DNA from 3 places in the Rhizobium sp. NPDC090275 genome. Region 3 is predicted to be linked to each of the others. Evidence: riboswitches for the same ligand, from Rfam matches in the RefSeq annotation. Region 3 holds a riboswitch; each other region holds the start of a gene.
What was found. A riboswitch is a leader RNA that binds a small molecule or an ion and turns the genes downstream of it on or off. The one in region 3 is predicted to bind thiamine pyrophosphate.
Positions count from the first base shown of each region.

Region 1: it holds a riboswitch for thiamine pyrophosphate, as region 3 does, so the genes downstream of both, thiM (hydroxyethylthiazole kinase) here and ACIQUB_RS13740 (YkoF family thiamine/hydroxymethylpyrimidine-binding protein) in region 3, are expected to answer to the same signal.
Region 2: it holds a riboswitch for thiamine pyrophosphate, as region 3 does, so the genes downstream of both, thiB (thiamine ABC transporter substrate binding subunit) here and ACIQUB_RS13740 (YkoF family thiamine/hydroxymethylpyrimidine-binding protein) in region 3, are expected to answer to the same signal.

Region 1 is NZ_JBIVYL010000004.1:102,836-110,002, reverse strand. It holds gene putA (trifunctional transcriptional regulator/proline dehydrogenase/L-glutamate gamma-semialdehyde dehydrogenase) at 1-3,602, opposite strand, end outside; gene ACIQUB_RS11875 (Lrp/AsnC ligand binding domain-containing protein) at 3,723-4,193, shown strand; TPP riboswitch at 4,271-4,366, shown strand; gene thiM (hydroxyethylthiazole kinase) at 4,415-5,218, shown strand; gene thiE (thiamine phosphate synthase) at 5,215-5,850, shown strand; gene thiD (bifunctional hydroxymethylpyrimidine kinase/phosphomethylpyrimidine kinase) at 5,847-6,668, shown strand; gene ACIQUB_RS11855 (3-oxoacyl-ACP reductase) at 6,665-7,167, shown strand, end outside.
Region 2 is NZ_JBIVYL010000010.1:50,547-57,713, forward strand. It holds gene ACIQUB_RS23345 (RNA polymerase factor sigma-32) at 1-230, shown strand, start outside; gene ACIQUB_RS23350 (M48 family metalloprotease) at 294-1,838, opposite strand; gene ACIQUB_RS23355 (ATP-binding cassette domain-containing protein) at 2,080-2,796, opposite strand; gene thiP (thiamine/thiamine pyrophosphate ABC transporter permease ThiP) at 2,789-4,438, opposite strand; gene thiB (thiamine ABC transporter substrate binding subunit) at 4,466-5,446, opposite strand; TPP riboswitch at 5,527-5,643, opposite strand; gene ACIQUB_RS23370 (MDR family MFS transporter) at 5,717-7,167, opposite strand, start outside.
Region 3 is NZ_JBIVYL010000004.1:567,565-574,731, reverse strand. It holds gene cysP (thiosulfate ABC transporter substrate-binding protein CysP) at 1-852, opposite strand, end outside; TPP riboswitch at 1,151-1,261, shown strand; gene ACIQUB_RS13740 (YkoF family thiamine/hydroxymethylpyrimidine-binding protein) at 1,254-1,862, shown strand; gene ACIQUB_RS13735 (ABC transporter permease) at 1,899-2,723, shown strand; gene ACIQUB_RS13730 (ABC transporter ATP-binding protein) at 2,720-3,508, shown strand; gene ACIQUB_RS13725 (ABC transporter substrate-binding protein) at 3,505-4,545, shown strand; gene ACIQUB_RS13720 (methyl-accepting chemotaxis protein) at 4,791-6,626, shown strand; gene ACIQUB_RS13715 (glutamate synthase-related protein) at 7,064-7,167, shown strand, end outside.

The sequences.
Region 1 (7,167 bases), 460 kb from region 3:
AGCTCTGCGGTCGAGGCTGCCTGCGTCAGGAGCAGCGGGCCGGACATGGTGGCGATTTCCTGCTGCATCGAGGCGATGCGCGCAGTGTCACCTTCGATGAGGGCGCCCGAGAGGATTTCGCTCGTGCTCCTGCCGTTGCCAAATTGGATACGCTGGGAGACGCTCAATGGAAGATCCTTCAGGTTGCTGCGAAGGCTGTCGCTGCATTCGATGAATGCCTTGTTGCCTGTTGCCAGGACCGAGGAGATCTGGCGATGCAGGCCGACTTCGGAGACCGGTGCGCAGAAGATGGTGCCGCGAGCGTGCAGCGCGTAGATGTTGCGCTCGCCGACGGGGCCGGTGAGCTCGCTCTCCAGACCAAGCGCCGATTGGCTGCCGAGATTGCGGGCCATCTCGGCCTCGTCATGCAGTTCGCGCTCATCGAGCCACTTGGCGAAATCCGAAAGCGCTGGATCGCTATAGACGGAGCTGTGCTGCGGCGGGATAGGCGGTGTCTTCACCAGGCGTCCGAGATAGAGCGGCCCGCCGGCCTTGGGACCGGTGCCGGAAAGCCCGCGCCCGCCGAAGGGTTGTACGCCGACCACGGCGCCGATGACGTTGCGGTTGACGTAGACGTTGCCGACCTCGATGCGGGAGGTCACGCGGGCGATCGTCTCGTCGAGGCGCGTGTGCAGGCCGAAAGTCAGGCCATAGCCCGTGGCGTTGATCTCATCGACCAGACGGTCCAGATCCTGCCGGCGCCAGCGGATGACATGCAGCACCGGCCCGAAAACTTCCCGCTTCAGTTCGGCGATGTTCTTGAGTTCCACGATCGTCGGGGCGACGAAGGTGCCATGCTGCGTCTCTGTCGGCAGCTCGATGCGTTCGACCTTGCGGCCAAGCGCCTGCATCGACTTCACGTGGGTCTCGATGATCTCCTTCGCATCGGCGGTGATGACAGGGCCGATATCGGCGGAGAGGCGATTGGTGTTGGCGATCGTCAGTTCGCGCAGCGCGCCCTTCAGCATCGTCAGCGTGCGATCGGCGACATCGTCCTGCAGGCAGAGAATGCGCAGCGCCGAGCAACGCTGGCCGGCGCTGTCGAAGGCCGATGCGATGACATCGCCCACGACCTGTTCGGCAAGCGCCGAGGAATCGACGATCATGGCGTTCTGGCCGCCGGTTTCGGCGATAAGTGGGATCGGCTTGCCGTCGGCCGAAAGGCGCTTGGCGAGTTCGGCCTGGATCAGCCGGGCAACTTCGGTCGAGCCGGTGAACATGACCGCCGCCGTCTCCGGCGCCGCGACAAGCGCCGCACCGACGCTACCCTCGCCCGGAACCAGCTGCACGACATCCTGGGGAATGCCCGCCTCATGCAGAATCCTGACCGCCTCGGCGGCAATCAGCGGCGTTTCCTCGGCGGGCTTCGCGAGAACTGGGTTGCCGGCGACGAGGGCGGCCGCGACCTGGCCGCTGAAGATCGCCAGTGGGAAGTTCCACGGGCTGATGCAGACCACGGGGCCTAGCGGCGCGTGTGAGGGGCCGAGCGTGCGGCGTGCCTGTTCGGCGTAATAGCGCAGGAAATCGATCGCTTCGCGCACTTCGGCGATGGCGTTCTGCACCGACTTGCCGGCTTCGCGGATGATGAGGCCGAGTAGCGTTTCCATGCGCGTCTGCATGATATCTGCCGCGCTGTCGAGCAAAGCTGCGCGGTCGGCGGGCGAGACGCCGGCCCAGGATGCGGCTGTCGCCTTCGCCGCCTGCATTGCTGCCGCGACTTCGGATGGCGTTGCCTCACGAACCTGGCCTACGGCGTCCCGGTGGTCGGCGGGGTTGAGCACGTCGCGCGCGCCGTTGATGTCGGTCGCCTGGCTCGGCAGCGCGCGCCAGCCCTTGGTGGCGCTTTCGCCGAGCAGATGGGACAGGTGGTTCAGTACCGTTTCGCTGGAGAGATCGAGGCCGGCGGAGTTGACGCGCGTCCCGTAGAGTTCGCCGGGAAGCGAGATCTTGTCGTGCTTCTGCCCGACGATCGGCATCTTCGATACGATCTCGGCCGGGTCGGCGATCAGTTCGTCGATGGAGACGTTCGGGTCAGCAATCCGGTTGACGAAGGAGGAGTTGGCGCCGTTCTCCAGCAGGCGACGCACGAGATAGGCAAGCAGCGTCTCATGCGTGCCGACGGGGGCGTAGATGCGGCAGGGGCGGTTCAGGTTCTGCCGGCCGACCACCTCGTCGTAAAGCGGCTCGCCCATGCCATGCAGGCACTGGAACTCGTATTTGCCGACATAATAATCCGAACCCGCCATCTGGTAGATGGTCGCCAGCGTCTGGGCGTTGTGAGTCGCGAACTGCGGGAAGACGGCATCCGTCGCCGCCAGCAGCTTCCTGGCGCAGGCGATATAGGACACGTCGGTGTAGATCTTGCGGGTGAAGACGGGGAAGTCCGCGAGGCCGTCGACCTGCGCGCGTTTGATCTCCGCGTCCCAGTAAGCGCCCTTGACGAGGCGCACCATGATGCGGCGGCCGGCGCGGCGCGCGAGGTCGATGATGAAATCGAGCACGAAGGGGCAGCGCTTGCCATAGGCCTGGACGACGAAGCCCATGCCGTTCCAGCCTTCCAGATCGGGGTCGAGGCAGAGCGCTTCCAGAAGGTCGAGCGACAGTTCGAGGCGGTCGGCCTCTTCGGCGTCGATGTTGAGGCCGATGTCGTAGGACTTGGCGATCAGCGCCAGCGCCTTCACCTTCGGCAGCAATTCGTCCATGACGCGGGCGCTCTGCGCGCGTGCGTAGCGCGGATGCAGCGCCGAAAGCTTGATCGAGATGCCCGGGCCTTCGTAGATGCCACGCCGATCAGACGCCTTGCCGATCGCGTGGATCGCTGTCTCGTAATCCTTGTAGTAGCGCTTCGCGTCGGCGCCCGTCGTCGCGGCTTCGCCCAGCATGTCGTAGGAATAGCGGAAGCCGCGCTGCTCAAGCGGCTTGGCGCGCTGCAGCGCCTCGTCGATGGTCTCGCCGGTGACGAACTGCTCGCCCATCATCCGCATCGCCATGTCGACACCCCGGCGGATTACCGGTTCACCGCAGCGGGCGATCAGTCGGGTCAAAGCGGCCGAAAGGCTGCGGTCGGCAACCGTCGATGTCAGCTTACCCGTCACGACGAGACCCCAGGTCGCGGCGTTGACGAAGAGCGAGCGACCGCCGCCGAGATGCGCCTTCCAGTCGCCTTCGGAAATCTTGTCGCGGATAAGCGCGTCGCGCGTTGCCGTGTCTGGAATGCGCAGCAGCGCCTCTGCGAGGCACATCAGCGCGATGCCTTCCTGGCTGGAGAGCGAATATTCGTGCACCAGCCCCTCGACGCCGGTTCCCTTGTGCTTGGCGCGCAGCGCTTCGATCAGCTTGCGAGCGGTGTCGGCGGCGGCTTTCCTGACGTGATCGGGAAGGGCGGCTGCTTCAACCAGGCGTGGCACGCAGATCGTCTCCGGCGTGCGGTAGGCAGCCGTGATGGCGCGGCGCAGATCGCTCTGTTCTCGGATCGGAGGGGCAAATCCGTCAAAGGGATTTGCAGAGCCGTTGGCCTGCTCTACTGTGACTTCGACTGTTGCCGCGTCGGTGGTGATTGCCATGCTGGGCTCCTGATCCGCTGATGTCGGAAAGCTAGCAGATTTCAAAAAGTCAATTTCACTTGATTTTGAGCGTTCTGGTCTTTAGTTCGCTATTCAATATTCATATTGAAGGGAATTATTGTGGCTGGTGCGGGAAATATAAGGGAAATCGACCAATTTGATCAACGCATACTTGAGGCGCTCGTCGCCGATGGCCGGATGTCGGTGACCGACCTCGCCAAGCGCGTGGGCCTGTCCAACACGCCCTGCCAGGTCAGGCTCAAGCGACTGATCGAGGATGGCTACATTCTCGGCTTCCGCGCCATCATCGACGTCAACAAGCTCGGCCGCAACCATGTGGCGTTTACCGAGGTGAAACTCTCCGACACCAGAGAGAATGCGCTGAATGCTTTCAACGTCGCGGTTCGCAAGCTGCAGGAGGTCGAGGAGTGCCACATGATCGCGGGCGCATTCGATTATCTCCTGAAGATACGCACGTCCGATATCGCCAATTATCGCCTCGTTCTGGGCGAGAAGATCTCCAGTCTTCCCTTCGTCGCCAACACGTCGACCTTCGTTGCGATGGAAGCGATCAAGGAGAACGGCGCCTGATCGGCAGCGGATTGCTGGCTCCGGGCTGCTGTCATTTTGCGCGTGACAGCGGTCGGCTTCTCTGACAGAACAGAGCCATTGAGAGACAGGGGCGTTTGCCGACGGCAGACTGAGAAGTACCCTTTGAACCTGAACCAGATAATGCTGGCGGAGGGAGTCGCTCGGACCCTTCGGCATAGCTATCAGGGTTCCCGCGTCTTGCCCCGCCCGAAAGGGGCATGATGAAAGACGACAGATCTCCCGGTTCGATGCTCGATGCCATGCGCGCGCAAAAGCCGCTCGTTCAGTGCATCACCAATTTCGTTGCGATGAACATCGCCGCCAACGTGCTGCTCGCCGCCGGCGCGTCGCCAGCCATGGTGCATGCCGAGGAAGAGGCCGGCGAGTTCGCGGCCATCTCCGGCGCGCTGACTGTTAACATCGGCACGCTGTCGTCGAGCTGGATGAACGGCATGCGCGTCGCCGCCAGATCGGCGGGCGAAAGCGCCAGGCCATGGGTTCTCGACCCCGTCGCCCATTATGCGACGGCCTTTCGCAGGCGAGCCGTCGCGGACCTGCTGGCGCTTCGCCCGACCATCATTCGCGGCAACGCGTCGGAGATCATCGCGCTCGCCGGCGGCGAAAGCCGGGGGCAGGGGGTCGACAGCCGTGACCCCGTGGAGCAGGCGGAAGCTGCAGCCAGCCATATCGCTAACACGCACCAGGCCGTTGTCGCGGTGACCGGCGAGGTCGATTTCGTCACCGACGGCGCGCGTGCCTGCCGCATCGAGGGCGGCTCATCGCTGATGCCGCAGGTGACGGCGCTCGGCTGCTCGCTGACATGCCTCGTCGGCGCCTTCGCCGCCATCAGGCCCGATGCGCCATTCGAAGCGACGATATCGGCACTCGCCATGTTCGCCGTCGCCGGCGAAGAGGCGGCGCGGGCCGCTGATGGACCGGGGTCATTTTCCTGGCGGTTCCTAGACGCCCTCGCGGCGATAGACGGCGCTGCTATCGACACCAAATCGCGGGTGCGGATGCTATGAGCAGGATCGATCTCTCGCTCTACCTCGTTCTCGATCCCGAGCTCTGCGCCGGCATCGGCATGGTCGAAACCGCAAGGCGCGCCGTCGCCGGTGGCGCCACCGTCGTGCAGCTCCGCGACAAGCATGCCTCCACGGCGCGCATGATCGAGACCGGCCGTGCTTTGAAGGAAGCGCTTGCCGGGACGGGCGCTTTGCTTGTCGTCAACGATGATGTCGAGGCAGCTATCGCGATCGGCGCGGATGGGCTGCATGTTGGCCAGGACGATATGGTCGTGCGCGCCGCGCGCGAGCGGATCGGACCTGACATGATCCTCGGCCTGTCGGTGGAGACCGAGGCGCTTGCAAGAGCTGTCGATCCCGCATTGGTCGACTACGCCGGTATCGGGCCGGTCTTCGCGACGCCGACCAAGCCGGACCACAAGCAGCCGATCGGCTTCGACGGCCTTGCACGTCTCGTCGCCGCTTGCCCGGTTCCATCTGTTGCCATCGGCGGGTTGAAGCTGGCGCATGTCAGCGGTGTCTTTGTCGCCGGCGCCGACGGGATCGCCGTCGTCTCTGCGATTTGCGGCACATCAGACCCGCGCGCCGCCGCCCGCGAGCTTTCAGAGGCAATTCAAGGGAGATCGCGATGATCCGCAACGTTCTCTCCATCGCCGGATCCGATCCATCGGGCGGCGCGGGCATCCAGGCGGACCTCAAGGCGTTTGCCGCGCGCGGTGTCTATGGCATGGCAGCGCTCACGGCCTTGACCGCGCAGAACACGCAGGGCGTATCTGGCGTTCATCTCGTTCCGCCAGGCTTCGTGGCGGATCAGATCAAGGCCGTGTTTGCGGACATCCGCGTCGATGCCGTGAAGATCGGCATGATCGCCAATGCCGAAATCGCCGATGCGGTAGCCGACGTTCTCAAGCATCATCCCGACATCCCGATCGTGCTCGATCCCGTCATGGTGGCCAAGGGGGGGGCAAAGCTTCTCGATCCCGACGCGGTCGATGTTTTGCTGCGACGGCTGCTGCCGCTTGCAACGCTGCTGACGCCCAATCTGCCTGAGGCCGCCGCGTTGCTGCGCACCGATGTGGCCGAGAGTCGCCGGGAGATGGGCGAGCAGGCCGAAGCGCTGCGCGCTTTGGGGCCCGCTGCCGTGCTTGTCAAAGGCGGCCATCTCGAGGGCGACCAGAGCCCCGATGTGCTGGCAACGGAAGACGGCCTCGCCTGGTTCGAGGCCGCCAGAATCCCCACGGCAAACACCCACGGCACGGGCTGCACGCTGTCGAGCGGGCTGGCGGCCGAGCTCTCCAAGGGCGCGCCGCTGCCAGATGCGGTGGCCGTCGCAAAGATCTATCTCGCCGGCGCGGTGGCTGCTGCCGACACGCTCGACGTCGGCTCGGGAAATGGTCCGGTCCAGCACTTTCACGAACTTTGGACGACAGAGGAAGGAGACACGAAATGACATTGCCGATCAGTGAGCAGACGGTGATCGTAACCGGCGCTGCGCGCGGGCTCGGGGCGGCGATCACAAGCGCTTTCGCCCGCGAAGGCGCGAAGGTAGCAGTCAACTATCGCAATAGCCGGAAACAGGCCGAGGCGCTGGCGAAGAGCCTCGGCGAGCGGACGCATGCCTTTCAGGCCGATATCCGCGACGGCGCGGCGGTGAGCGAACTGGTGGCGGATGTTACGCGCAGGCTCGGACTGCCGACCACGGTGGTGCACAATGCGCTCGCCGATTTCAGCTTCAACGGCGATGCGCGCCCGAAGCTCGGCGAACTCAGCTGGGAGGAGATGACCGCGCAGCTCGATACGGCGATGAAGGGCGCGTTGAACCTCATCCAGGCGACGCGCCCCGGCATGGCGGCTGCCGGTTTCGGGCGCTTCGTAACGATCGGGACCAATCTCTTCCAGAACCCGGTCGTTCCCTATCATGACTATACGGCGGCGAAGGGTGCGCTGTT
Region 2 (7,167 bases), on a different contig from region 3:
TCGACGGCGAACGCCGCCGGGTCTGGCTTGCGTCCGCGCTCACGCATCTCAACGAACGCGAGATGAAGATCATCAGCGCCCGCCGCCTTGCCGAAGACGGAGCGACGCTGGAAGAGCTTGGCGCCGACCTCGGCATCTCCAAGGAGCGCGTCCGCCAGATCGAAAGCCGCGCGATGGAAAAGCTCCGGACAGCGCTCGTCAGCGCCGATCCGTATATGGCAGCGCACTGACCCCGATTACTCCGAGATTACTCCCCAGTGATGCAACTGGCCCGGCGCAAGCCGGGCCTCTTTTTATTCCGAGATGATTTTGACGCGGTCGCCGGGCGCAACGGAGGCACCGGTCGGCAGGGCGTTGATCAGCTTGAACAGATCGAGCTTGCGATCCGTCCCCATCATCCGCGCCGCGAGCGTGGTGATGTTATCTCCAGGCTGCACCGTCAGCACGCGAACCCGAAGCGGCTTCAGAGATGCCGCTTCTGCCGGCGTCATGCGCCGGAAGCTGGAGCGCAGCACGTCGGCCGTCGATTGCAGCGCGGTGCTTCCCTTCGGCACGGCCGTGAGGAAGCGGAAGATCTGCGAATTGTTTCGCACGACAGTCACGTCGAAATCCCAGCGATCGGCACTGGCGCGCGCGGTGGCGGCTTCCATGCCGTTGACGGTGATCTGCTGGATGGTCGACGGATCGAGCCCGGTGACCCAGCCGCTGGAGATATAGTTGGTCAGCGACTGGTTCTGGTTGTCGGCCACGCCGTCGAAGCGGATAGCGATGTCGCCGGGGCCGGTCGCCATGACCGCCTCGACCTTGTTGTCGATCTTGAAGTCCGGCGGCACATCGAAGCGGATGCCGAGACCACCATGCAGGAAGGTCTGGCCGCGAACATAGCCCTCTTCCGGGCTGTCGCCGTAGAGCAGGCCATCGATGCCGTCGAGATAATATCCGCGCCCGGTATCGCCGACCTTGCCCTCCTGGCCGAAGGCGCGGGCATGATCACGCGCAAGCTCGATGCGCTGCGCCGAATTCGGGTGGCTCGACAGGAAGTCCAGGCTCTGGTCGGCATCGGGATCGACCGACATGAAGCGGCTGTAGCCGGCCATGGAATCCAGGAAACGGCTGGCCGCATAGGGATCGTAGCCGGCTTCGCCGAGCATGCGCACGCCGATGACGTCTGCCTGCAATTCCTGCTGGCGCGAGAAGGCGGCAAGGCGCAGCTTGCCGCGCGCCAGCGCCTGCTTGCCGGCGATATCGCTGGACAGCACCTCGGCGACGACGCGGCTGGCGATCACTTCCGCCTCTTCGCGCTTCTGCCGCTCGATGCCGTGGTTGGCGGTGACGTGGCCCATTTCGTGCGACAGCACGGCCGCCACTTCCGACGCATCATTGGCAAGCGCCAGAAGGCCGCGCGTGACGTAGAGATAACCGCCGGGCAGCGCGAATGCGTTGATCGCGGGCGAATTCAGAATGGTGATGCGGTAGGACTGGCTCGGATTTTCCGACACCGCCGTCAGCGCGCCGGCAATGCGCGCCACCAGCCGCTCGGTCTTGGCGTCCTTGTATTCGCCACCATAGCTCGCGACGATGCGCGGATGCTCGCGCGCGCCCATGGCCGCACGCGGATCGTTCTTCTGCACTTCGTCGACGATCTGCGGATTGGACGAGGGCCCGACACTGGGCTGATAGGATTGCTCAAGCGCCGACTGACAGCCGTAAAGCGCCACGGTGGAGGCGGACAGGATCGACGCCCGTCGTGCCCAGCGGCACGCTGCGAAGAACACATCACTGGAAGGCGCGGGCAGTTTCCACGTCGTCATGCGGTCCAGTCTGGCTCTCCGAGTCATCGCGCTTCTCGGCCGGCTCGCCGTCATGGCGCCCCGGTCGTCTTCATCAAGGTTCAACAGGCGTACGCCCCCGTTTCCGCAGTGCACAATCGAGGGCCCAAGTCTTTGCTTTAGCTGATTTCCGCATCGGTTGCATAGCGAGACTCTGCCTAAATATGGCGGCTTTATACTTTAGCAAGCCTAACGTGGTTAAGGAGTTCTCTGGGTCGCCGCAAATTATGGCGAAAGTGCCGTTGTCTTGTTAAGATTCGTCGATCCGCAGAAATTGCCCCAGCGCGGAATTGTTTTCGCCGGTCGAAAACCGCGCGATCGGCGCCGCCACCGCGACCCTGCCCTGGTCGATGAAAATCGCATAGTCGGCAATCCGCCTGATCTCGTCGGCGTCGTGCGAGACAATCACGACAGTGTTGCCGCTGTCGCGATGCATCGCCAGAAGCAACCCCGCCATGTCGCGGCGCAGGCTCGGATCGAGCGCGGCGAAGGGTTCGTCGAGCAGCAGGATGGGGCGCTGACGCACCAGCGCCCGGGCAAACGCCACCCGCTGCCGCTCGCCACCCGAAAGCGTCGCCGGCATCCGCTTTTCGAAGCCTGACAGCCCGACCTTCTCAAGCGCCGACGTGATCGCGCGCCGATCGGCATCGCCAAGTTTCAGCGCCGGATGAATGCCGAGTCCGATATTGGTGAAGACATCGAGATGCGCAAAGAGGTTGTTGTCCTGAAACACCAGCGACACGGGCCGCTCGGCCGGATGTTGATGGCCGATATCCTTCCCGTCAAACAGGATCTGCCCCGCATCCGCCGTGTCGAAACCGACCAGCAGATTGAGGAAGGTCGACTTGCCCGCGCCCGATGCGCCTGTGACACCGATGACGGCGCTCTCGGGCAGCGCGCAATCGAACACGAATGAGTTCTGGCCCAGCCGCAGCGTCACGCCGCGCATCTCGATGGCATCACTCATGCGACAGCGCCTCCCGCTTCGGCTCATCCGCCACCCCCGAGCCCATCGTGCCCGAAATCGTCAACAGCAGGCAGATCACGCCGAGGATCAGCGCCAGCCCATCCGCATCATTGGTGCGATAGCTGCCGAGGCTGGAATAGACCAGCCACGGCAGCGTCACGAAGCTATCCGAACCAAACAAGGCCACGGCGCCGAGATCGCCCAGCGACAGGGCCATGGCAAAGGACAACGCCGTCAGCACCGGCTTTCGCAGATCCGGCCACGAAATCAGCCGCAGCTTGGCGAGGCCGGAGATGCCGAGGCTGGCGCTCAGCCGCTGTGTGCGGCGCTGGTGGATTGCGTAGGCCGGCTCCAGCACCCTGACGACGAAAGGCATCGCCATCAGCGCATTGATGGCGACCACAAGCACCGGCGCCACGACATTGACGTCGCCGACATCACGCGCCGCCAGGAACCAACCCGTGGCGAGAACGATGGGCGGGAAGAGAAGCACGAGCGACGAGGCGGCACCCATTGCGCCAAAGAAGGACCGCGCGCCGTGCCGCGCTTTGCGCTCAAGCGAGAGCGTATGGCGGGCGCGCACGAGCGGCATCGACAGGGCGAACGACAGCAAGGCCGACGAAAGCGCCATCGCGCCGCTGGTGGCAAAGGCCCGCCAGAAGATCGCTTCGCCGACCAGCTTCACCAGATCGGCGCGCAGACCGGCAATCACGATGAAGAGCAGCGGCAGGCCGAGAAACAGTACCGCCAGCGTGAGAAGCGCGCGATCGGCGATCCACGCACCGAACAGCGTGCCATCGGGCCGTCGGATCGTGCGACCCGACGTAAGCCCCGCATCGCCTGACGTCGGCAGCAGCGAGAGAATACCGAGAACCACGGCCGTCAACGCGATCTGCAGCAGGGACAAGCCCACCGCGCGGCCGGGATCGAAATCGAAGCGCAGCGACTGGTAGATCGCCACCTCGATCGTGGTCGCCGCCGGTCCGCCGCCGAGCATCAGCACCAGCGTGAAGCTGGTGGCGCAGAGCATGAAGATCAGCCCCGCCACACCTGGTATGACCGAACGCAGCACCGGCCACTCGATGAAGCGGAAGACGGACACCGGCCGCATGCCGAGACCGCTCGCCACCAGCCAGTATTCGCCCGGCACTCGCTCCAACGCCGCCAGCATAAGCCGGCAGGCAAGCGGCAGATTGAAGAACACATGCGCGAGCAGAATGCCCGACAGCCCATAAATGCTGACGGGCTGGTCGATCCTCGCCCATGACAGCATCGTGTTGACGACACCCTGCCGGCCCCAGATGCCGATCAGACCGAGCGCACCGATCAGCACCGGCAGCCCCATCGGCACCGCCATGAGCCGGATGATCCAGATGCGGCCGATAAATCGTGGCTGCCGCGCCAGCGCCCGTGCGACCGGAATGGCCAGCACGACCGACAGCAACGTAGAAAGCGCCGCCTGCAGAAGCGTGAAGCGCAGAACGCGCAGGATGTATGGATCGGAAACGATCGATCCGACAGGCATGCCGTCGGTGGAGATCAGCAGGGATAGCGTCGCGACCGTCACGAAGACGATGATGGCGGCGAGGCTGAGCGCCCCGCCGGCCAGCGCATATCGTCTTTCGGACGGCGCAAGAAGCATCAGTTCATGCTCATCAATTCATGCTCATCAATTCATGCTCATGGCGGCCAGCCACTCGTCGATCCAGGCCTTGCGGTTCTTGGCGACCTCATCCGAGCTCATCAGGAAGGTCTTCGACGGGTTGACGAGCTTGCCGAAAGCATCCGGCAGCGGCTCCGAGGTCTTGGACACCGGCATCATCCAGTTGTTGGTCGGGATCGCGTCCTGGAAGCCAGGGGTGACCATGAACTTCAGGAAGTCCTGCGCCAGCGCCTTGTCCGGCGCGTTCTTCAACAGGCCGGCAACCTCGATCTGGATGTAGTGCCCCTCGGAGAATGCCGCCGCCTGGTAGCGATCCGTGTTTTCCGAAACCATGTGATAGGCGGGCGACGTCGTATAGGAGAGCACCATCGGCGCCTCGCCCTTGGTAAACAGGCCGTAAGCCTCCGACCAGCCGGGCGTCACCGTCAGCACGCGCTTCTTGAGCTTGGCCCAGGCTTCCGGCGCCTTGTCGCCATAGACCGACTTCACCCACAAGAGCAGGCCGAGGCCCGGCGTCGAGGTGCGGGGATCCTCGATGACGATCTTCTGCGCGGGATCGCCATCGACCAGCTCCTTCAGGCTCGCCGGCGGCGTCTTGATCGTCTGCGTGTCGTAGATCACGGCGAAATGGCCGTAGTCATAAGGCACGAAGACATCATCCTTGAAGCCGCCGGGGACCTGCAGCGCGCCGGTGTCGATGCCGCTGGCATCGAATAGGCCAGTGGCCTTGGCTTCGGTGATCAGGCTTGTGTCGAGGCCGAGGACGACATCGGCCTTGGTGCCGGCACCTTCGAGCTTCAGACGCGACAGCAGCGCCACGCCATCGGCGACGCTGACGAAATTGACCGTGCAGCCGCATGTCTTCTCGAACGCCGCTTTCACCTTCGGGCCGGGACCCCATTCGGAGGTGAAGCTCTCATAGGTATAGATGGTGAGCGCCTTGTCGGCCGCGAGCGTAGCCGTTGCCGAAAAGCTCGCCAACAGCATGGCAGCGCCGAGCGCATAGGTCTTGAAATGGGTCATGACACCTCTCCTCTAGGTTCATTGAAGGGGAAAAGGGCGGTGCCTGGTGTCACGCGTCTAATCCCTCCGCCGGTGTTAGCCGGATCAGGTTCCGCGGGTTGGCTTTTGCAAGCCTCTCAGCCAAGTATCTGGGAAGATACAAGGCACCCCGTTAGAGCGTCGCAAGGTGTATATCCGTAGCCGGCGTCTGGCAAGAGCGGACGTCGGCCAGGGTTCGTCAGCCGGGTTCGTGGGCTATTCGGCGGCCTCGGCGGCGGCTTTCGCGGGCGTCCCACCTGTGCGCGGCAATTGCACCGGCTTCAGCATCAGCGCCGCCACAAGCCCGATGAAGGCAATGAGGCACGAGGTCATGAACAGGGGCACGAAGGCGCTGGCATAGGCATCCGCCACCGCCTGGCGCGCCGCCTCCGGCAATGCCGCCATCATCTTAGGCGTCAGCTGCTCGATATTCTCGACGCCGGGGATCGATAGACCCGTGCGGCCGAGCTGCGAGCCGATGATGGCGCCGTAGATGGAGATCGCGATCGAGGCGCCGCCCATGCGCGACAGCGTTACCGATCCGGTCGCCGCCCCGACATCGCGGGCGGGCGCCGCATTCTGCACGCCGATGATCGGCACCTGTTGCGCAAGACCGATACCGATGCCGTGCATCGCCATGATCGCGCCGATGATCAGCACCGGCGTTCCGGCATGCACCTGCGACAGCAGGACGAAGGCGACGGCGCTGACGGAGAGGCTGGCGATCGCAAACGGCTTGTAGCGCCCTGTCGCCGAGATCATCCGCCCGGCCGATAGCGAGCCGCATACGATGCCGCCGGTGAGCAGAATGAAGAGCGCGCCGGCCGCCGATGGCGAAAGACCCGTCGTCGTCTGCAGGAACAGCGCGAAGTAGTTGACCATGCCGATACCGATCGCACCGCTCATCACCGACATGACCAGCAGCAGGCCGAATGTCGGGTTGCGGAACAGCGACAGCGGAACGATCGGCTCGGCGGCGCGCCGCTCCACCAGCACCCAGGCGATGGCGCAGACGATGCCGAGCGCGATGATGCCAAGATTGCCCGGCGCCACCAGCGAGCCGAAGAGCTGGCTGCCATCGGCGGCGAGCACGATGCAGCTGGTGGTCATCGCCAGCAGCAACGCGCCGGCGTAATCGATCTTCGGGCGGCGGTTCGGCTTGCGGTAGGGCAGCATGAAGGCCAGCCCGGCAATCACGATCGCGCCGATCGGCACGTTGACGAGGAAGATCGAGCGCCAGCCGAACATATCGCTCATCGCGCCACCGAGGACAGGGCCGATTGCCCCCGAAGCCATGAGGACGAGGCTGGAATAGCTCTGGTATTTCGCTCGCTCGCGCGGCTCGAACAGGTCCGCATTGACGGCGAAGATCGACACCATGATGCCGCCGCCGCCGAGGCCCTGCAGCACGCGCGCCGCGATCAGCGTATCCATCGACACGGCCAGACCGCACAGCGTCGAGCCCACGGTGAAGATGATGATTGCCGCCATCATCACGTACTTGCGCCCGAAGAGGTCGCCGAGCTTGCCGTAGAGCGGCATGACGGCGCTGACGGCCAGCAGATAGGCCGAGCCGATCCAGCCGAACCGCTCGATCTGCCCGAATTCACCGACGATGGTGGGCAGAGCGGTGGCAACGATCTGGTTGTCGAGCGTGGCCATGAAAA
Region 3 (7,167 bases):
CACGTTCTCATCGCGAACGCGATGGCCGAACTGCGCGGCAATCCGCTGACCTTCCTCGGTGTAGAGGAAGTCGAGATAGGACTTGGCGAGCGCTTCTGAGCCATGCTTGGCGGCGACCTTGTCGACCACAGCGACGGGGAATTCGGCAAGCAGGCTGACCGACGGGATCACGCCTTGAACCTTGTCGGAACCGTACTGCTTCTCGATGCCGCGCGTCTCGGCTTCGAAGGTGATCAGCACATCGCCGGTCTCGCGCTCGACGAAGGTCGTCGTGGAGGCGCGGCCGCCGGTGTCGAAGACCGGCACGTTGTCGAAGATCTTGGTGATGTAGGCTTCGATCTTACCCTCGTCGCCCTTGTAGGCTTCCTTGGCCCAAGCATAGGCGGCGAGATAGGTGTAGCGCGCATTGCCCGATGTTTTCGGGTTGGGGAAGACCGCATGCACGTCGTCACGCGCGAGATCACCCCAGTCCTTGATGTTCTTCGGGTTGCCGGCGCGCACCAGGAAGGATGGGAAGGAGTAGAACGGCGACGCGTTGTTCGGGAAGGCCTTGGCCCAATCCTTGGAGACGAAGCCGTTCTTCGCGAGGAAATCGATATCCGTCGACTGGTTGAACGTCACGACGTCTGCCTCGAGACCTTCGATGATCGAGCGTGCCTGCTTGGAGGTGCCGGCGTGCGACTGGTCGATCGTGACGCCCGGATGCTGCTTGATGAAGGCTTCGTTCTCCGAGGCGAAAAGCTCGCGCGAAACGTCATAGGACGCATTGAGAAGCTTTGTCGGCTCTGCGGCATGGGCCTGAACGGAGAAGAGGGCGGCAAGTGCTGTGCCGAGAATCAGAAGGCGGTTCATCTATCGCTCCGGTGTTTCACTGTGCGGTGAAACTAATCGGACCGCCTCCAGATCGCGAGGAACCACCGCCCCCGGTTGCGGACAGGCTTAGAAATTCTGTCCCTTTTTCGCCATATTTCGCGGCGGTTTTGCTTCATGCGGCGCGGGAGCATACTTACCGAGCGTTCCTAAGCCTCTGCTAACAAAATGCTTTCTTCACATCGCAAAATTGAGAGGGCCGAATAGAAATTACTGCGAAGTCTCGGCTCCTCAGTCCACGACATGGCCCTTGCGCTCGTCCAGGCTTTGGCGTATCACCCCGACATCACAGGGGTGCTCCGTAATGCCGGGGCTGAGATACGGTCGCATGATCGTGGACCCTCAAGCTGATCTGGATAATGCCAGCGGAGCGAGGTAGAGCGATGTTTTCCGGCGCGCAGATTTCACTGTATCCCATGACCGACAATTTCGTCGGTGTCATCACCCAGGCGCTTTCCGCGCTCGATCCCCATCGTGACAGGTTGCGGATCGAGACGGACGATATTTCGACGCTGATCATCGGCACGCCCGACGTGGTCTTCGCCGCCATGCGCGACCTGTTCGCGGCGGCCGCCAGCAGCGGCAAGCATTGCGTGCTGCACGCGACCATCTCGCGCGGCTGCCCCGGCGAGCCTGACGACCCGATCTGCCAGACGCCCGAACTGACCGGCCCCATGGCGCCGCTCGACGAGCGCAAGGCCCGCGCGCACCAGGCGGTCAAGGACGCGCCTGTCATCGGCCAGGAAACGGCCGCGCAGTTCTCGCTTTATACGCTCGGGATCGACGGCCACATGGACGAGATCTACGGCTGCATCGACTTCCTGAAGAATTCGGGCGTCTTTGAGAAATCGAAGAATTTCTGCACGAAGCTGCGCGGCGACACCGGTGCGGTGTTCTCGACCGTGCACGAGGCGCTGGTGCGCTTCGGCCCGCCGGCAGGCCATGTGACGATCGACCTTACCGTCTCGGCAAACAGCCCGTCCAAGCGCTAAGCGCCGATCCACGCTCGCGTTCAAAACGGTTCTATCATGTCGACATCACGCCCGCCTTCCCGGCAGGTCGTTTCCGGCCTGCACCATCACATCCGCACCGGTCTAAGCCGGGCTCTGCCGGCAATCGCGGCCGTCTGCCTTCTGGTGGCGACTTGGGAGGCCTATGTCCGCCTGTCCGGCATCTCGCCCACGACCTTGCCCTCGCCGTCCCGCGTTCTCGCGCAGACCTTTCAGGCCCGGCAGGCGCTGTTCGACAACACGCTTCCGACATTGCGGGCGACGCTTGCCGGTTTCGGCTGCTCGCTTGCGGCCGCATTCACCCTGTCGGTCCTGATCGATTTCTGCCAGCCGCTCCGTCGGGCGCTGTTTCCGCTCTTCATCATCAGCCAGACGCTGCCGCTGGTCGCCATCGCGCCGCTGATCGTTCTGTGGTTCGGCTTCGGCCTGATGCCCAAGATCCTGCTGGTCGCACTCGTCACCTTCTTCCCGATGCTGGTGGCGCTTTGCCAGGGCTATCAATCGACCGAAGACGAACTGCAGCAACTCGTGGCTTCGATGGGAGCGCCACGCTGGAAGCAGTTTCTGCTCGCCCGCCTGCCATCCGCCCTGCCCTTCTTCTTCGCCGGGCTGCGTATATCCATCACCTATGCCGTCGTCGGCGCGATCTTCGCGGAATATGCGGGTGCTGCCAAAGGGCTCGGCATCTACATGCTGAACGCCAAGAACAATTTTCGGCCTGATCTGGTGCTGGCCGCCGTGTTCGTCAGCGCCGTGCTGACCCTCACTCTGTTCGGCCTCACCGTCATCGCCGAACATCTGGCCATGCCATGGGCGAGACGCGGAAAGGGGAGCGCCCGATGACCGCGCCACGCCTGGAACTCAACCACATCACCTGCCGCTATGGCGAAACCCCTGTTTTGTCAGACATCTCGCTGACAGTGAAGCCCGGCGAATTCGTCTCCATCCTCGGGCCGTCAGGCTCGGGCAAGTCCACGCTCTTCAAGCTGCTGACCGGCGCGCGCAGGCCTGAGGGCGGCAACATGCGCTTCGACGGCCAACCGCTTGACGGAACGATCCACCCCTTCGCCTTCATGCCGCAGCGCGATGCGCTGATGCCGTGGCGGCGCATAATCGACAACACCACGCTTGGCCTCGAGGTTCAGGGCATGCGCCGCGCCGAGGCCCGCCGGCGGGTGCTGCCGCTGTTTTCCGAGTTCGGTCTCGACGGCTTCGAACAGCATTATCCGGCGGAATTGTCTGGCGGCATGCGGCAACGCGCGGCACTGCTGCGCACCGTGGTGCAGTACAAGCCGATGCTCTTGCTCGACGAACCCTTCGGCGCGCTCGACGCCCTGACGCGCGCGGGCATGCAGCGCTGGCTGGAGGAGATGTGGTCGCAGCACGACTGGACCGCGATGCTCGTCACCCATGACGTGCGCGAGGCGGTCTATCTATCCGACCGCATCTATATCTTCTCGCCCCGCCCTGCCCGCGTCATCCGCGAGATCACCGTCGATCTTCCACGCCCGCGCATATTGGACGGATCGGCGCGTGCGCGCGTAGCCGAGATCGAGGCCGACATTCTCGACACGCTTTTCAATGCCCCGAACGACGCCACAACGACCAACCTGGAGGAACCACGATGAAAACCCCGATGCTGACCCGCCGCGCAGCCCTGGCTTCGGCCGCAGGACTTACCCTGACGCTGCCGATGTCGCCGCTTCTGTCGAAGCCGGCCCGCAGCCAGGAGAAGCGCCCCGTCAAGGTCGCGCTGGACTGGACGCCCAATACCAACCACATCGGCCTCTTCGTGGCACGCGACAAGGGATTTTACCGCGATGCGGGCCTCGACGTGGAGATCCTGCCCTATACGGACACCTCGGCCGGCACGCTCGTCGCCAATCATGTCGCTGATTTCGGCATTGACGGCGCCATCGGCCTCATGACCCAGCGGACAGCCGGCGCCGATCTCGTGGCGACCTACGCCATCGTCCAGACCGAGACCGGCCGTCTCGTCTTCAATGCCGATCGCGATGACATCCGCAGCCCGAGGGATCTCGACGGCAAGACCTATGGCGGCTTCGGCAGTGCCTGGGAAAACGCGCTGATCGGCTCGCTGATCCGCCATGATGGCGGCAAGGGCGAATTCGAGACCGTGACGCTCGGCACCTCCGCCTATCAGGCGCTGGCCAACGGCAGCGTCGATTTCACGCTCGAAGTCTACACCTGGGAAGGCGTGCAGGCGGAACTCGAGGGCGTGAAGCAACGCGCCTTCCGCTACGCCGATTATGGCGTTCCGGACGAGCACACGACGCTGCTCGCCTCCAGCCAGGCATTTCTGGATGAGAAGCCGGATCTCGCGCGCGCCTTCCTGCAGGCAACCCGCAAGGGCTACGACTTCGCCGTCGATCACCCTGGCGACGCGGTCGATCTGATGATCGCGGCCAATAGCGACGCACTGACCAATCGCGCGCTTGTAGAGGCATCACTGAAGGCGCTGATCGCGGGGCACTACTTCCGCACGCAGGATGGCATTACCGGTCGCATCGACCCGGCCAAGATGACAGCGATCGGCGACTATCTGTTCCAGGCGAAAATCCTGAAGGATGCCGACGGCAAGACACTGACAGCCGCGCCTGACTTTTCGCGCTACTTCAGCAATACGCCGCTCAATGCCGCCTGACGGGCGTGCATGCCAGCCTCTGCCATCCAATACGTTTCCTCCAGCCGATATTCGGTTGGAGGAAGTGCTATCAATACCGATAGCCGACCGGCTGATGACACTACCGCGCGGTTCCGAACCAGTAACCTAGCGTGCAGTTTGAATAAAGTTTTACTGAAAATTCATGGTGTAACGCTGATTATTAGCAAGCGAATATTTTTCACCATTCTGGCGTTCTAGCCAAATTAATTTTCGGAGCTTAGATCTTGGCAAACCTAAGGATTTCGCGGCAACTCTTCTTGCTTGTCGGCCTGCTGCTCGTGATATTCTCGGGCATTGTCTACATGCAAATCCGCACGTTGCGGGAGGCCATCTACACCGAGCGTTTCGAAATGATGCGCTCACAGGTCGAAAGCGCCATCAGCGTGCTCGACACGTTTTACCAGCAGGAAAAAGCCGGAGCGCTGACGCACGAAGCCGCGCAAACGGCCGCCTTCAAGGTTGTCGAGAAAATGAAATACGAGCCTTCGGGCTATTTCGTCGGTTTCGACTACAATGTCGTCCAGATATTCAAGGACGGTTCCAAGAGTATTGGCCAGAACCAATCCGGCACACAGGACAAGACCGGAAAATATATCTCGAAGGAGCAGGTTGATCGCGGCATCGCGGGCGGCGGCCGCACGATCTTCTACTGGCAGAAGCCCGGCCAGCCGGCTGATCAGCTCTTCCTCAAGGGCAATTATTCGAAAGCCTTCGAGCCTTGGAAAGTCGTCGTTGCCACTGGCGTCTACATGGATGATGTCGAGACGCAGATCTGGGATGCCACGATGGCAGTCATCGGTCTCTGTCTCGTCGCACTGGCGATCGCCGTCGCCATGGCCTTCTACATCATTCGCGGCATCTCGCGTCCGCTGTCCGCGATCCATGATGCATTGGGCGCGGTTGCCAATGAAGACGTGAGCAAAGCCATTCCGCATACGGACCTGCGCAACGAGGTCGGCATGATGGCGAAGGCCACCAAGTCGCTCCAGGAAAAGGTGCGCGATCGTCAGCAAATGACCGTCCGGCAGGAAGAGCAGCAGCGTGAGCTCAATGCCGAGCGCCAGCGCAGCGTCGATGCACAGCTGCTCGACGCCGAACAGCAGGCGCATGTGGTTTCGACCATCGGAAACTCGCTTGAGCGACTGGCGAACGGTGATCTCACGGTCCGCTGCGATGATCTTGGCACCAAGTATGCCGGCCTGCGCGACAACTTCAACGATGCGCTCGCACGGCTTGAGCAGGCGATGTCGCGTGTCAGCCTTAAGGGCAACGATATCGCCGTCAGTAAGGAAGAAATTCGCCGCGCCTCCAACGAGCTCGCGCAGCGCACGGAACGCCAGGCCGCCAACCTCGAAGAAACCTCGGCGGCGCTCGACGAACTGACGGTTGCCGTCCGGCAGACCGCCGATGGCGCCCGCGAAGCGGCGCGGCGCGTCTCCAGCGTCAGCAGCGAAGCGCAGCAAAGCGACGCCGTCGTCAGCGAAGCGATCAACGCCATGAACGGGATCGAACAGTCCTCCGCCGAGATCACCAAGATCATTGGTGTCATCGACGAAATCGCCTTCCAGACGAACCTTCTGGCTCTCAACGCGGGCGTTGAAGCGGCGCGTGCTGGCGAAAGCGGCAAGGGTTTTGCGGTTGTCGCGCAAGAGGTTCGCGAACTTGCGCAGCGGTCCGCCGCGGCGGCGAAGGAAATCAAGAGCCAGATCTCCAGCTCCTCGACGCAAGTCGAGCAGGGTGTGGACCTGGTCGGACGTGCCGGCGAGGCGCTGAAGAGGATTTCAAGCCAGATCGAAAGCGCCAACGAGATCGTGTCGAAGATCTCCCACAGCGCTCAAGAGCAGGACACGACCTTGCGTTCGATCTCGCAGTCGATGAACCAGCTGGATACGGCAACGCAGCAGAATGCCGCCATGGCGGAAGAGACGACCGCGTCCGCCGAGGTGCTCGCCAACGACACCGGCGATCTGCTCGATTTGATCCGAGGCTTCCGCATCGGCCAATCGGGTGGCGCGACGTCGCTTCACGACATGGGCCAGAAGATGCGGCTCGCGAGCTAGGTCTCAGACAACACGATCGAGTCGGCTCGATTTTCGGAACAGATGTGGCGGCGCCTCCCGAGGCGTCGCCACATTTCGTTGTGCTCATAACCTTTGCCGGGCAGGATGTCTGCAAGCAGGCCGTGAGGAAAATCGCGCACACCCTCGAGTCAAACTTGACTCCAATGATCAAGATAAGTAAGCAATGCTGACGTAATCAAAGGTCAGCCATCAGCGGCCGTTACGCGGGTCTATTTCGACGATGACAGCACGCGCCCACAGCAAAGTGACGGTTTTCACGGCAGCGATTGCGCAGCCGGCCGCCACGCGTGCGTCCACGCATACCGCCAATAAAAAACGCCTTTAAATCGCCAGCGGAGGAGCGTGCCAGGTCACCTGCGGCTCCGCCTGCGGGACTGAAACGACACGCGCCAAGGCGCGACCAAGGAGACGGGCAGATGAGCGCACAAGATCGGGTCACGGGCCTCTACGACATCAGCGAAGACAAGAGCAGCTGTGGTGTCGGCTTCATCACCCGCAAGGACGGCGTTCAGACCCACGA